Regions from separate parts of the Enterobacter sp. HK169 genome, predicted to be linked through region 2. Evidence: predicted binding sites of a transcription regulator. Region 2 holds the regulator's gene; the other holds the start of a gene.

Region 1 (5,926 bases), 2.1 Mb from region 2:
TTGGTCCGGGATAGCGTGGGTTCACGCCGCTCACCGGGCAGACGGTGGTACACACCGTGCATTTAATGCAGCTTTCAAAACGGGTATCGTTCATTGTTCAGCCTCCGTGCGCTGGCTAATCTGCTCTGCCACATACAGCGCCGTGACGGCGCAGACCCCGCCACCGCATCCCTGGGCAATCGGATCGTACCCGCCCAGCAGCGAGCCGATGGCAAAAAGATTACTGACGGGCTTACCGGAAAGTTGCGGATGTAGCTGGTTATCGACAATCACGCCGAACTGCTGCCAGGGCTGCGGCGAGAAGAAATCACTTTGATACCAGTCCGCGCGGGAGGCTCGCTGGCGAACATCGAGCCCCATAATGGCTTCCCGGATGCCCTCCCGGCTGCTCAGCAGCCCGTTGCTGAAGAAGCTGCCGCTTGCCAGCACCGTAAAGCGCGCGCGAAGCGGAATATCGTCGTGGTTGCGCGTCCAGATTTCGCTCACCGCGCCGTCGGTCAGGGTGATTTTTTTCACCTCATCACCCGCCATCCACACGCCGCCCTGCGCGACAAACTGGCGCTGGAGCTGGGTATGCAGGCGAATGCCGGGGACGGAAGGGGGCAGGGTTGGCAGCAGGCCGAGCGAGCAGGGCAGACGATCCGAGAGCCAGCGCCAGAGCCGGTTGTCGCGTAAACCAAAGCAGGCGGGCATCAGCAGGGCGTCACAGCTGTCGCTGAGCGGTCTGAGTGCGTCATACAGCAGCGGCCATTTGTCCTCGTTATCCAGAAAACGGGCGATATTCACCGCGCGAAATTCGCTCGGGTTGTCGCGCAGGACATCAAGCTCAGGCAGCTCTATCTCTGCCGTTTCGGCATTGACGCCCTGGCGACAGAGCGACGCTGCCGCGAGATGGGGCTGAAAATCCAGAAAGCCGCTAATGCCCACGACCCGCACGCGCGCGGCGTTGAAGGGAGCAACGGGCACTTCTTCCGGGCTGAGCCAGGCAGAGCGCAGGGTGCCGAGCGGCGTGACGCGCTGGTGATTGAACCGGGCGCTTCCCTTCAGACGCGCGCCGCAGTCCGCCAGCAGCGCTTCGGTTTCCAGCGCAAAGCGGTCAATATGCTGGGCGCCAATCAGGTGATACGGGTGCTCCGGCGGCAGCTTATCGCGGTACGCGTCGTCCACCAGATCCAGCGAGCCCGACGAGAAGTGCAGGGCGCTCTGGCCCCGGGTGATAATGGCGCAGCGCAGCCCCTGCTTCGTGAGCTTGATGCCGCAGAGCAGGCCTGCCAGCCCGCCGCCGACGATTACGGTATCAAATTTCATCGCGTTGCTCCTTCTCAAGACCGCAAAGCCCCTGGTAGACCCAGCGGGTAAATTCGCTTTCGCGCAGGGCATCGCCCCAGGCGACAGGCTGAATGCCTTTCCAGCGCTCGTTTAAAAACGCGCTGAGCTGATCGAGCGACTGGGTGGCGGTAGTGGTGTGAAAACGCTGCAGCAGCCCGGCGGCACGACAGGCGCACAGCTCGCCCTGACAGGTACCCATTCCCACGCGGGTGCGGCGACGAAGATCGAGCAGGCTTGTGACCGTCAGGCTCTCCACCGCATACTGCACCTCACCGGCGGTGACGGCTTCGCACTCGCATACCAGGCTGCGGCTCAGGCGTCCTTCACCGAGCCACTGCGGCGTTCTGTCGCCGTGGCGGTAAATCGCGGATCCGCGCAGCGGCGCGGGCAGGGAGATAATTTTTTGCAGCGTTTTTTCGGTTGACTGACGCGAGCCGGGCAGTGGCTGCTCTGCCGTCACGCACCGTTCGGTATTGCCCAGCTTGCGGCAGACGGCATCGGTCGCCCACTCGGCCATCAGGCGGTAGGTCATCAGCTTGCCGCCGGTGATGGTGATAAACCCGTCCATGCCGTCGCGCTCGGCGTGATCGAGCAGCACGATGCCCCGGCTGACGTTACGTCCGCTCGGGTCGTTGTCGCTGGCAACCAGCGGACGCACGCCCGCGTAGGCGCGCAGAATACGCGTCTGCGCCATCACCGGGGCCAGTTTTTCCCCTTCGCGCAGCAGGACGTCGACCTCTTCAGCGGTCACGCGGTTGTAGTCAATCTCGCTGTAGTCGACGTGGGTTGAGGTGGTACCGATTAACGAAATGGTGTCGCCCGGGACGAGGATATCGGCATCAGACGGTTTGCGGCAGCGGTTGATCACGTGGTTATTGATGCGGTGGTCGAGGATCAGCAGCGAGCCTTTTGCCGGGAACATGCGCACCGACAGGTCCGCGTATTCCGCGATGCGCTGCCCCCAGATCCCCGCCGAGTTGACCACCACGGCGGCATACAGCTCGCTGTGTTCGTTGTACTGCGTATCAAGGATCCGCACGCCGCAGATGCGATGACCTTCACGGATAAGCCCGGTCACTTCGTGCCCGTTCAGGATTTGCGCGCCATGCTCGCGGGCGTCCAGCATATTGGCGGCGGTCAGGCGGAAGGGGTCAACGGTGCCGTCAGGCACTTTTACCGCGCCGATAAGCGCCGGGTTAACCGACGGTTCCAGCCGCCGCGCCAGCGCCGGGTCCATGGCCTCAGCCTGAATGCCCGCCGCAGTGCAGGCGGTAATAAAGGTGTCCTGAAAGGCGAGGTCATCTTCGGGAAGAGTAATAAAGAGGCCGTCGGTCGGCTCAATGCAGTGGCGGGCGATACGCTTGAGGATCTGGTTTTCAGCAATACATTCGCGTGCGGATTCACCGTCGGTAACCGCATACCGCGCGCCGCTGTGCAGCAAACCATGGTTACGCCCGGTTGCGCCCGTGGCGATATCGTGGCGCTCCAGCAGCGTGACGCTTAAGCCGCGAAGGGCGCAGTCGCGTGCGATCCCGGCGCCGGTTGCGCCACCGCCAATGATTATCACATCGCTGTAGCGAGGATCGTGAATGGTCATTGTTTACCCTCTATGTTCGTTTTTTTATCATTTAGCCATACCAATAGTGTGGTTTGTTTGATTTCGAACATAAACGCGCGAAATTCGAAAGTGGAACGTGATTTCATGCGCTTTTTTGCGCATTCTGTCATATTTCTGTAACAATCTGTGCGTTGATTCACAGTAACAATCACCGTGATTTCTTAACATCCCCGCCTCTGGAATTCAGGTGCGAGCCACCTGCCCATTCAATTCAAGGCCACGGAGGCTGTTATGCTCAGTATCTTCAAACCTGCGCCGCACAGGGCGCGTCTGCCAGAGGCAGAAATTGATCCGCTATACCGCCGTCTGCGCTGGCAAATTTTCCTGGGGATCTTCTTCGGGTACGCGGCGTACTACCTTGTACGTAAAAACTTCGCGCTCGCCATGCCGTATCTGGTGGAGCAGGGCTTCTCCCGCGGCGATCTGGGGTTCGCGCTGTCGGGGATCTCAATCGCCTACGGTTTTTCCAAATTCATCATGGGGTCGGTATCGGATCGCTCGAATCCGCGCGTGTTCCTGCCCGCCGGCCTGATCCTGGCGGCTGCGGTCATGCTGTTCATGGGCTTTGTGCCGTGGGCAACCTCCAGCATCGCCGTCATGTTCGTGCTGCTGTTCCTCTGCGGCTGGTTCCAGGGGATGGGGTGGCCGCCGTGCGGACGTACCATGGTGCACTGGTGGTCGCAGAAGGAACGCGGCGGTATCGTGTCGGTGTGGAACTGTGCGCATAACGTCGGTGGCGGTATTCCGCCGCTGCTGTTCCTGCTGGGGATGGCCTGGTTCAACGACTGGCACGCTGCGCTCTATATGCCTGCCTTTGGCGCCATCGTCGTGGCGATTATCGCCTTCGCGCTGATGCGCGATACGCCGCAATCCTGCGGCCTGCCGCCGATTGAAGAGTACAAAAACGACTATCCGGATGATTACAGCAAGGAGCACGAAGAGGAGCTGACCGCAAAACAGATCTTCATGAAGTACGTCCTGCCGAACAAGCTGCTGTGGTACATCGCGGTGGCGAACGTGTTCGTTTACCTGTTGCGCTACGGCATTCTGGACTGGTCCCCGACCTACCTGAAAGAGGTGAAGCACTTCGCGCTGGATAAGTCCTCCTGGGCCTATTTCCTGTATGAATATGCCGGGATCCCGGGCACGCTGCTTTGCGGCTGGATGTCGGACAAGGTGTTTAAAGGCAACCGCGGCGCGACGGGCGTGTTCTTTATGACCCTGGTCACCATCGCGACCGTCGTTTACTGGCTCAACCCGCCGGGCAACCCATCAGTAGACATGGCCTGCATGATCGTCATCGGCTTCCTGATTTACGGTCCGGTGATGCTGATCGGTCTGCACGCGCTGGAGCTGGCACCGAAAAAAGCGGCAGGCACGGCGGCAGGCTTTACCGGTCTGTTCGGTTACCTGGGCGGTTCGGTCGCGGCGAGCGCCATCGTGGGCTACACCGTTGACTTCTTCGGCTGGGACGGCGGCTTTATGGTGATGATCGGCGGCAGCGTGCTGGCGGTATTGCTGCTCATTGTGGTCATGATCGGTGAGAAACGTCACCACGCGGAAGTGCTGGCGCGTCGTCAATAAGGAGCATTGCGATGAAATTATCTTACGTAACAACCGGCCTGCTGCTGGCAGGCCTGATGACAGGCTCCGCGCTGGCGGCGGATAAAATCGTTATTGCCCACCGCGGCGCCAGCGGCTATCTGCCGGAGCATACGCTTCCGGCGAAGGCGATGGCCTATGCCCAGGGCGCGGATTATCTGGAGCAGGATCTGGTGATGACCAAGGACGACCAGCTGGTCGTCCTGCATGACCACTATCTGGACCGCGTGACGGACGTGGCGGAGCGTTTCCCGGACCGCGCGCGCAAAGATGGTCGCTACTACGCCATTGATTTCACGCTGGCGGAGATCCGTTCCCTGAAGTTTACCGAAGGCTTTGAGATTGAAAACGGCAAGAAGGTGCAGGTCTATCCGGGACGTTTCCCGATGGGCAAATCTGACTTCCGGATCCATACCTTCCAGGAAGAGATTGAGTTTGTTCAGGGGCTGAACCACTCAACCGGTAAAAATATCGGCATCTACCCGGAGATCAAAGCGCCGTGGTTCCACCATCAGGAAGGCAAAGATATTGCCGCGAAGACGCTGGAGGTGCTGAAACAGTACGGCTACACCAGCAAGAAGGACAAAGTTTACCTGCAGTGTTTTGACGCCGCCGAGCTGAAGCGCATCAAAACCGAGCTGGAGCCGAAGATGGGGATGAACCTCAATCTGGTGCAGCTGATTGCCTATACCGACTGGAATGAAACCCAGGAGAAGCAGCCGGACGGCAAGTGGGTGAACTACAGCTACGACTGGATGTTTAAGCCGGGCGCGATGAAGCAGATTGCGCAGTACGCCGACGGCATCGGGCCGGATTACCACATGCTGGTGGCGGAAGGCTCAGCGCCGGGCCACGTGAAGCTGACGGCGATGGTGAAAGAGGCGCACGCCAGCAGGATGCAGGTGCATCCGTATACCGTGCGTGCAGACCAGCTGCCGCCGTATGCCACGGACGTGAATCAGCTTTATGAGGTGTTGTATAACCAGGCGGGCGTGGACGGACTGTTTACGGATTTCCCGGATAAAGCGGTCGAATTCATTCACCGGAAGTAGGTTTGGCAGGTCGGGTAAGGCGAAGCCGCCACCCGACAATCAGGCTCTGCGGCCTGATACCCTCACCCTAACCCTCTCCCACCGGGAGAGGGGATAAGGACAACATCACATCTCGATCTCTATATCGCCTTTTGCCCGGCAGCAGCAGGGCAAAATTTCCCCTTCGTTGATAAAGGCCAGTGGCTCGGTCAGCCAGTCCACCTGGCCGGCGACCAGACGGCAGCGGCAGGAGCCGCAGTAGCCGGAACGACACTGGTACTCTACTTCTACCTGATGCGCCTCAAGCGCCACCAGCAGAGAAGGGTGCTCCTCCCGACACAGTACC
Region 2 (5,926 bases):
CGCAAACAGCGGGCCAACGGCCAGATAGCAGACGGTTGCCAGCAGAACGCCCGCCACTTTGCCAATCGGGGTGCTGAGGCTATCCACACCGCCGCCGACTTTCGCCAGCGCGACGACGGTCAGAACCGGCAGACCCACGGCAGTAATCAGGAAACCAAACGCGGCGGTCCAGACGTGTTCACCCGCCTGTAAGCCAACCATTGGAGGGAAAATGATGTTGCCTGCGCCAACGAACAGCGCAAATGTCATAAAGCCCAGCGCGATGATGTCACGCGATTTTAAGTGATGGGTCATAAAACCTTACTGCCTGTGGATGTGGTGTTGAAAACATTGAGATTTTCGATATCCCTGACGGGACGATACAGCCGAAAATTTGCTCAATTTCAGCGGGAAATGCTCCCGTCCTGGCGTGGAGAAGAATAGTTTTTCGATTTACCACGCAAATACAGTCGGTCTGACAGTATCTGGGGCGCAATTTAAACGCTTATAACGTTTAAAGGCAAGGTGGGATCGTAAAACCAGAACAATATGCCAGCATGAAAATACACGTCAGAACAATACGCTATTTATAAGAAAAACCCATGGCTAATCATGCGAACAAAAAACAGTCAGCCGTATAAAATTCATCCGCGTTTCGCTTGACTGCAAAGCAAACGGGCCAGCAGACGCTGACCCGTGGAAAGGTAAAATGACACGCCTGCCGTCAGGCGATCTTTTTGGCAATTAATCGTTCCGGAATAACGAAACTGAAGCGGGTTCCTTTACCCAGCGTACTCTGAATATCGAGACGGCTTTCATGGTGATTCACCGCGTGTTTCACAATTGCCAGCCCCAGGCCGCTTCCGCCTGTTTGCCGGGATCGCGCTTTATCCACACGGTAAAAGCGCTCGGTCAGACGCGGAATATGCTCAGGCGCGATCCCCGGCCCGTTGTCTTCCACGCTAAACTCAGCCCCCGTTGGGGCATGGTGCCAGCGCACCACGATATTCGTCCCCTCCGGCGTATGATTCACCGCGTTATACACCAGGTTGGAAATGGCGCTCCGCAGTTCATCTTCGCTGCCCAGCACCTTCAGCGTATTGTCGACCTCAAAAGTCAGGTGATGCTTTTTGTGGCTTAACGTCTGCGCTTCACGCTCAACGACCCGCAGCATCATCGGCACATCAATGGTGTCATTTAGCGCGAGCGACGGCGCCGCTTCAATCTTCGAGAGCGTCAGCAGCTGCTTCACCAGCCCTTCCATCCGGTGCGTTTGCTCGCGCATGGTGTGCAGCGCTTTTTCACGCGGCGCGCCTTCAAGCGTTTGCTCCTGCATCATCTCCAGGTATCCCTGAAGCACGGTCAGCGGTGTACGCAGTTCGTGACTGACGTTGGCGAAGAAGTTGCGACGCGCCCCTTCCAGCTGGTGCATCTGGGTGACATCGCGCGCCACCATCAGCCACTGTTTATCGCTGTAGGGCATCACGCGGATTTCCAGATGGCGACCATTATTGAGCTTCAGATTATGCGGGCGGGTAAAATCACGCTTTTTCAGATACAGCGTAAATTCGGGATAACGCAGAAGGTTGAGGATATTCTGACCATTATCATCGGGCCAGCGCAGGCCCAGCAGCTGTTGCGCAAGGCCGTTACACCAGAAGATCGTCCCTTCTTCGGTCGTCAGAATAACGGCATCCGGCAGCGACTCTGCACCGCTGCGAAAACGCTTAATCAGGCTTCCCAGCTCGCGGCGACGCTTTTTATTACGCATCTGCATCTGATGCAGACCGTACAGCAGCGGCTCCCAGCTGCCGCTTCCCGGCGGCGGCGTCATACTTCGGTCAACCCACAGCCACCAGGAGAGGCGCAGCAGGTTCCAGAAATGCCAGATCAGCAGCCCGGTGACCGACGCCAGCAGAAACCACGGCAGGTGTCCAAGAAAGGCCCCCAGAAGGAAGGCCGGAATACAGCATAAGATCAGTTCAAAGACGAGCCTTTTCCATGACAGACGTTCCAGCACGCGTCACACTCCTGTCATTGTTCAGAAACGGGTAGAAAAACGATAACCCGTGCCGCGGACCGTCTGCACCATGCGATCGTGGCCGCTCAGTTCCAGTGCTTTTCGCAGGCGGCGAATATGTACGTCAACCGTCCGGTCTTCGACATACACGTTAGTTCCCCAGACGTTATTCAGCAACTGCTCGCGGCTGTAAACGCGTTCCGGGTGGGTCATAAAGAAGTGCAGGAGTTTAAATTCGGTAGGCCCCATGTCGAGGGGATTCTCACCGGTCATGACGCGGTGTGAGGTGGGGTCAAGGCTCAGCCCCTGCATCTCAATCACCTCTTCCACCGCCATCGGCGAAATACGGCGCATCACGGCTTTAATGCGGGCAACCAGCTCTTTTGGAGAGAACGGTTTAGTAATGTAATCGTCCGCGCCGGTCTCCAGACCGCGCACGCGATCCTCTTCTTCTCCGCGCGCCGTGAGCATCACAACCGGGATGTCGCGGGTCAGCGCTTCACGCTTCAGGTGTTTGATAAACTGCAGTCCGGAGCCGCCGGGCAACATCCAGTCCAGCAGAATCAGATCGGGCCAGGGTTCATTCAGCTGGTTCACTGCGCTGTCATAATCTTCCGCTTCAACCGGCTGGAAGCCGTTTTGCTCGAGCACGAAGCACACCATTTCACGAATTGGAGCTTCATCTTCTACGACCAGAATACGTCTCGCCATACTTTGCCCTGTCTTATCTTATTTAAGTTACAAGTTTGTAATTCGGCGCCATTATGCGTCAGATTTATGACAGATTTATGAAAAACAGTACCACGATAACGGGCAAACCGTTGTTTTATTACAGCGGTTATTTTCCCGTCTCTGAACGTTTATAATCCTGCTTTCTCTTTTTTGCCACGGATCAGCTATGCGCATACTTCACACCTCGGACTGGCATCTGGGTCAAAATTTTTACAGCAAAAGCCGTGCGGCTGAACATGAAGCCTTCCTGAACTGGCTGCTGAAAACGGCCCGGACGCACGAGGTGGACGCGATTATTGTGGCGGGTGACATCTTTGATACCGGCTCGCCCCCCAGCTATGCGCGTGAACTGTACAACCGCTTCGTGGTGAATTTGCAGCAAACCGGCTGTCATCTGGTGATTGTCGCCGGCAACCATGATTCCGTCGCGACGCTCAATGAATCTCGTGACATCCTGGCATTTCTCAATACCACCGTCGTCGCCAGCGCCGGGCACGCCCCGCAGATCCTGAAAAAACGCGACGGCACGCCGGGGGCGGTGCTGTGCCCCATTCCGTTTTTGCGTCCGCGGGACATCGTGCAAAGCCAGGCGGGGCTGTCGGGTGCGGAAAAGCAGCAGCATCTCCTGCAGGCCATCACCGATTATTATCACCAGCAGCACGCCGATGCCTGCGCCCTGCGCGGCGACCAGCCGATTCCGGTGATTGCGACCGGGCATCTCACCACCGTCGGGGCCAGTAAAAGTGACGCCGTACGTGACATCTATATCGGCACGCTGGATGCCTTTCCGGCGCAGAACTTCCCGCCAGCCGACTACATTGCGCTCGGACATATTCACCGGGCGCAGATCGTCGGCGGCAGCGAGCACATCCGCTACTGCGGCTCGCCAATTTCGCTCAGCTTTGACGAAACGGGCAAGGCCAAATCCGTCCATCTGGTGAGCTTTTCCGACGGAAAACTTCACGCCGTCGAGACGCTGGAGGTCCCGGTCACCCAGCCGCTGGCGGTGCTGAGGGGCGATCTTGCCGCCATTACCGCCCAGCTTGAGCAGTGGCGCGGAACAGCGCTTAACCCGCCCGTCTGGCTGGATATCGAAATCACCACCGACGACTACCTGCACGATATGCAGCGTAAAATACAGGCGCTGACGGAAGATTTACCCGTCGAAGTCTTACTGGTACGCCGCAGCCGCGAGCAGCGCGAGAAAATTCTGTTAAGCGCTCAACGTGAAACGCTCAGTGAGCTTCGGGTTGAAGAGGTGTTTGAACGCAGGCTCTCGCAGGAGGAAATTGACGACGCGAAGCGCGCAAGACTCAGCGAACTGTTCAGCCATACCCTGCATGCGCTCAATGATGAGGAAGAAAACGCATGAAAATTTTGAGCCTGCGCCTGAAAAATCTCAACTCCCTCAAGGGCGAGTGGAAAATTGACTTTACCGCGGAGCCGTTTGCCAGCAACGGGCTGTTTGCCATTACCGGCGCGACCGGGGCAGGTAAAACCACCCTGCTCGACGCCATCTGTCTGGCGCTTTATCACGAAACGCCGCGCCTGCAGAAGGTCTCTCAGGCGCAAAACGACCTGATGACGCGCGACACCGCCGAGTGCCTGGCGGAAGTGGAGTTCGAGGTAAAAGGCACCGCCTATCGCGCATTCTGGAGCCAGAACCGCGCGCGCAACCAGCCGGACGGCAACCTGCAGGCGCCGCGCGTGGAGCTGGCGCGCTGCGAAGATGGCAAAATCCTGGCCGACAAAGTGACGGATAAACTGGAGCAAACCGCTGCGCTCACCGGGCTGGACTATGGCCGCTTCACCCGCTCGATGCTGCTCTCACAGGGGCAGTTTGCCGCCTTCCTTAATGCCAGGCCGAGCGATCGCGCCGAGCTGCTGGAAGAGCTGACCGGCACCGAGATCTACGGACAGATTTCCGCCATGGTGTTTGAAAAACATAAAGCCGCCCGCAGCGTGCTTGAAAAGTGCGAGGCGCAGGCGGCGGGCGTCGTGCTGTTGAGCGAAGAGCAACAGCAGCAGTTGCAGCAAAGTTTGCAGGCGCTTACTGACGAAGAGAAAATCCTGCTGGTTCAGCAGCAAAGCCAACAGAAAGATTTTCAGTGGCTTACGCGCCATGATGAGCTCGTGCTTGAGCAACAGCGCGTCACCGCAATGCAGCAGCAGGCGCAACAGGCGCTGACGAACGCTGCGCCAGAGCTGGCAAAGCTCCAGCTTGCCCTGCCCGCCGCCCAGCTTCGACCGCTTTGGGCGCACCAGCAGGAGCAAACCGCGCGCCTGACGCAAACCCAGCAGCGAATTGTTGAAGTAAATACTCGCTTACAAGCCAAAACCGCACTGCGCGCGCGGATCCGTCATACCGCCCAGCGTAATCATGAGCAGCTTCAGACCGAACTGAAGGCGCTGGCGCAGTGGCTGGCGGAGCACGAGCGCTATCGCCTGCTGGGGCAGGAGATTGCCGGCTGGCGTGCCCAGTTCTCACAGCTTAACCGCGACAAAACGCAGTTAGCCTCGCTTGCTGCGCGGATGGGTGAACTACGCAACAGGCTGGCTGAGATGCCGGAAAATGCGCTGACGCTGACGGCGGATGAGGTCAGCGCGGCCATGGAGCAGCAGTCACGGTCACGCGCGCTGCGCCAGTGGCTAACGTCGCTGCATGCCCGCTATCAGCCGCTGCAAAAGCGCCTGCGCCAGAGCGGTGAAAGCGTGCAGAAGGCCCAGGCCGATCAAAACAAACTCAATGAAACGCTGACGCTGCGTCGCCAGCAGTACAAAGAGAAACACCAGCACTTTCTGGATCTTAAAGCCCTCTGCGAACGCGAAGCGACGATTAAAGACCTGGAAAGCTATCGTTCCCGGCTTGAGGCCGGCAAACCCTGTCCGCTGTGCGGCTCCAGCGAGCACCCCGCCGTTGCGCAATACCAGTCGCTTGAGCTGACGGATAACCAGCGCCGCCGCGATGTCCTGGAAAAAGAGGTCGCCGCCCTTAAAGAGGAAGGCCTGCTGGTGCTGGGACAGGTTAATGCCCTGACGCAGCAGATCCAGCGCGAGACAGACGAAGCGCAGACTCTCTCTCAGGAAGAGCAAGCACTCACTAAAGAGTGGATGGAAGCCTGCACTTCCCTGAACATCGCGTTGAATATTCAGGAAGATATCACGCCATGGATGAACGAGCAGGAACAGTACGAG

Evidence for each region. Region 2 encodes PhoB, which activates phosphate uptake and scavenging genes when phosphate is short. Its sites were predicted from a motif close to CTGTCATAAAACTGNCNNAT; they were not measured.
Region 1: the regulator PhoB is predicted to act here: its motif matches at 3,051-3,070, upstream of glpT (glycerol-3-phosphate transporter).

What each region holds. Positions count from the first base shown of each region.
Region 1 covers NZ_CP017087.1:1,525,471-1,531,396, reverse strand. Annotated here, with positions in the region: gene glpC (anaerobic glycerol-3-phosphate dehydrogenase subunit GlpC) at 1-94, opposite strand, end outside; gene glpB (glycerol-3-phosphate dehydrogenase subunit GlpB) at 91-1,308, opposite strand; gene glpA (anaerobic glycerol-3-phosphate dehydrogenase subunit A) at 1,298-2,926, opposite strand; gene glpT (glycerol-3-phosphate transporter) at 3,179-4,531, shown strand; gene glpQ (glycerophosphodiester phosphodiesterase) at 4,543-5,601, shown strand; gene yfaE (class I ribonucleotide reductase maintenance protein YfaE) at 5,707-5,926, opposite strand, start outside.
Region 2 covers NZ_CP017087.1:3,930,336-3,936,261, reverse strand. Annotated here, with positions in the region: gene brnQ (branched-chain amino acid transporter carrier protein BrnQ) at 1-294, opposite strand, end outside; gene phoR (phosphate regulon sensor histidine kinase PhoR) at 704-1,999, opposite strand; gene phoB (phosphate response regulator transcription factor PhoB) at 2,021-2,710, opposite strand; gene sbcD (exonuclease subunit SbcD) at 2,898-4,103, shown strand; gene sbcC (exonuclease subunit SbcC) at 4,100-5,926, shown strand, end outside.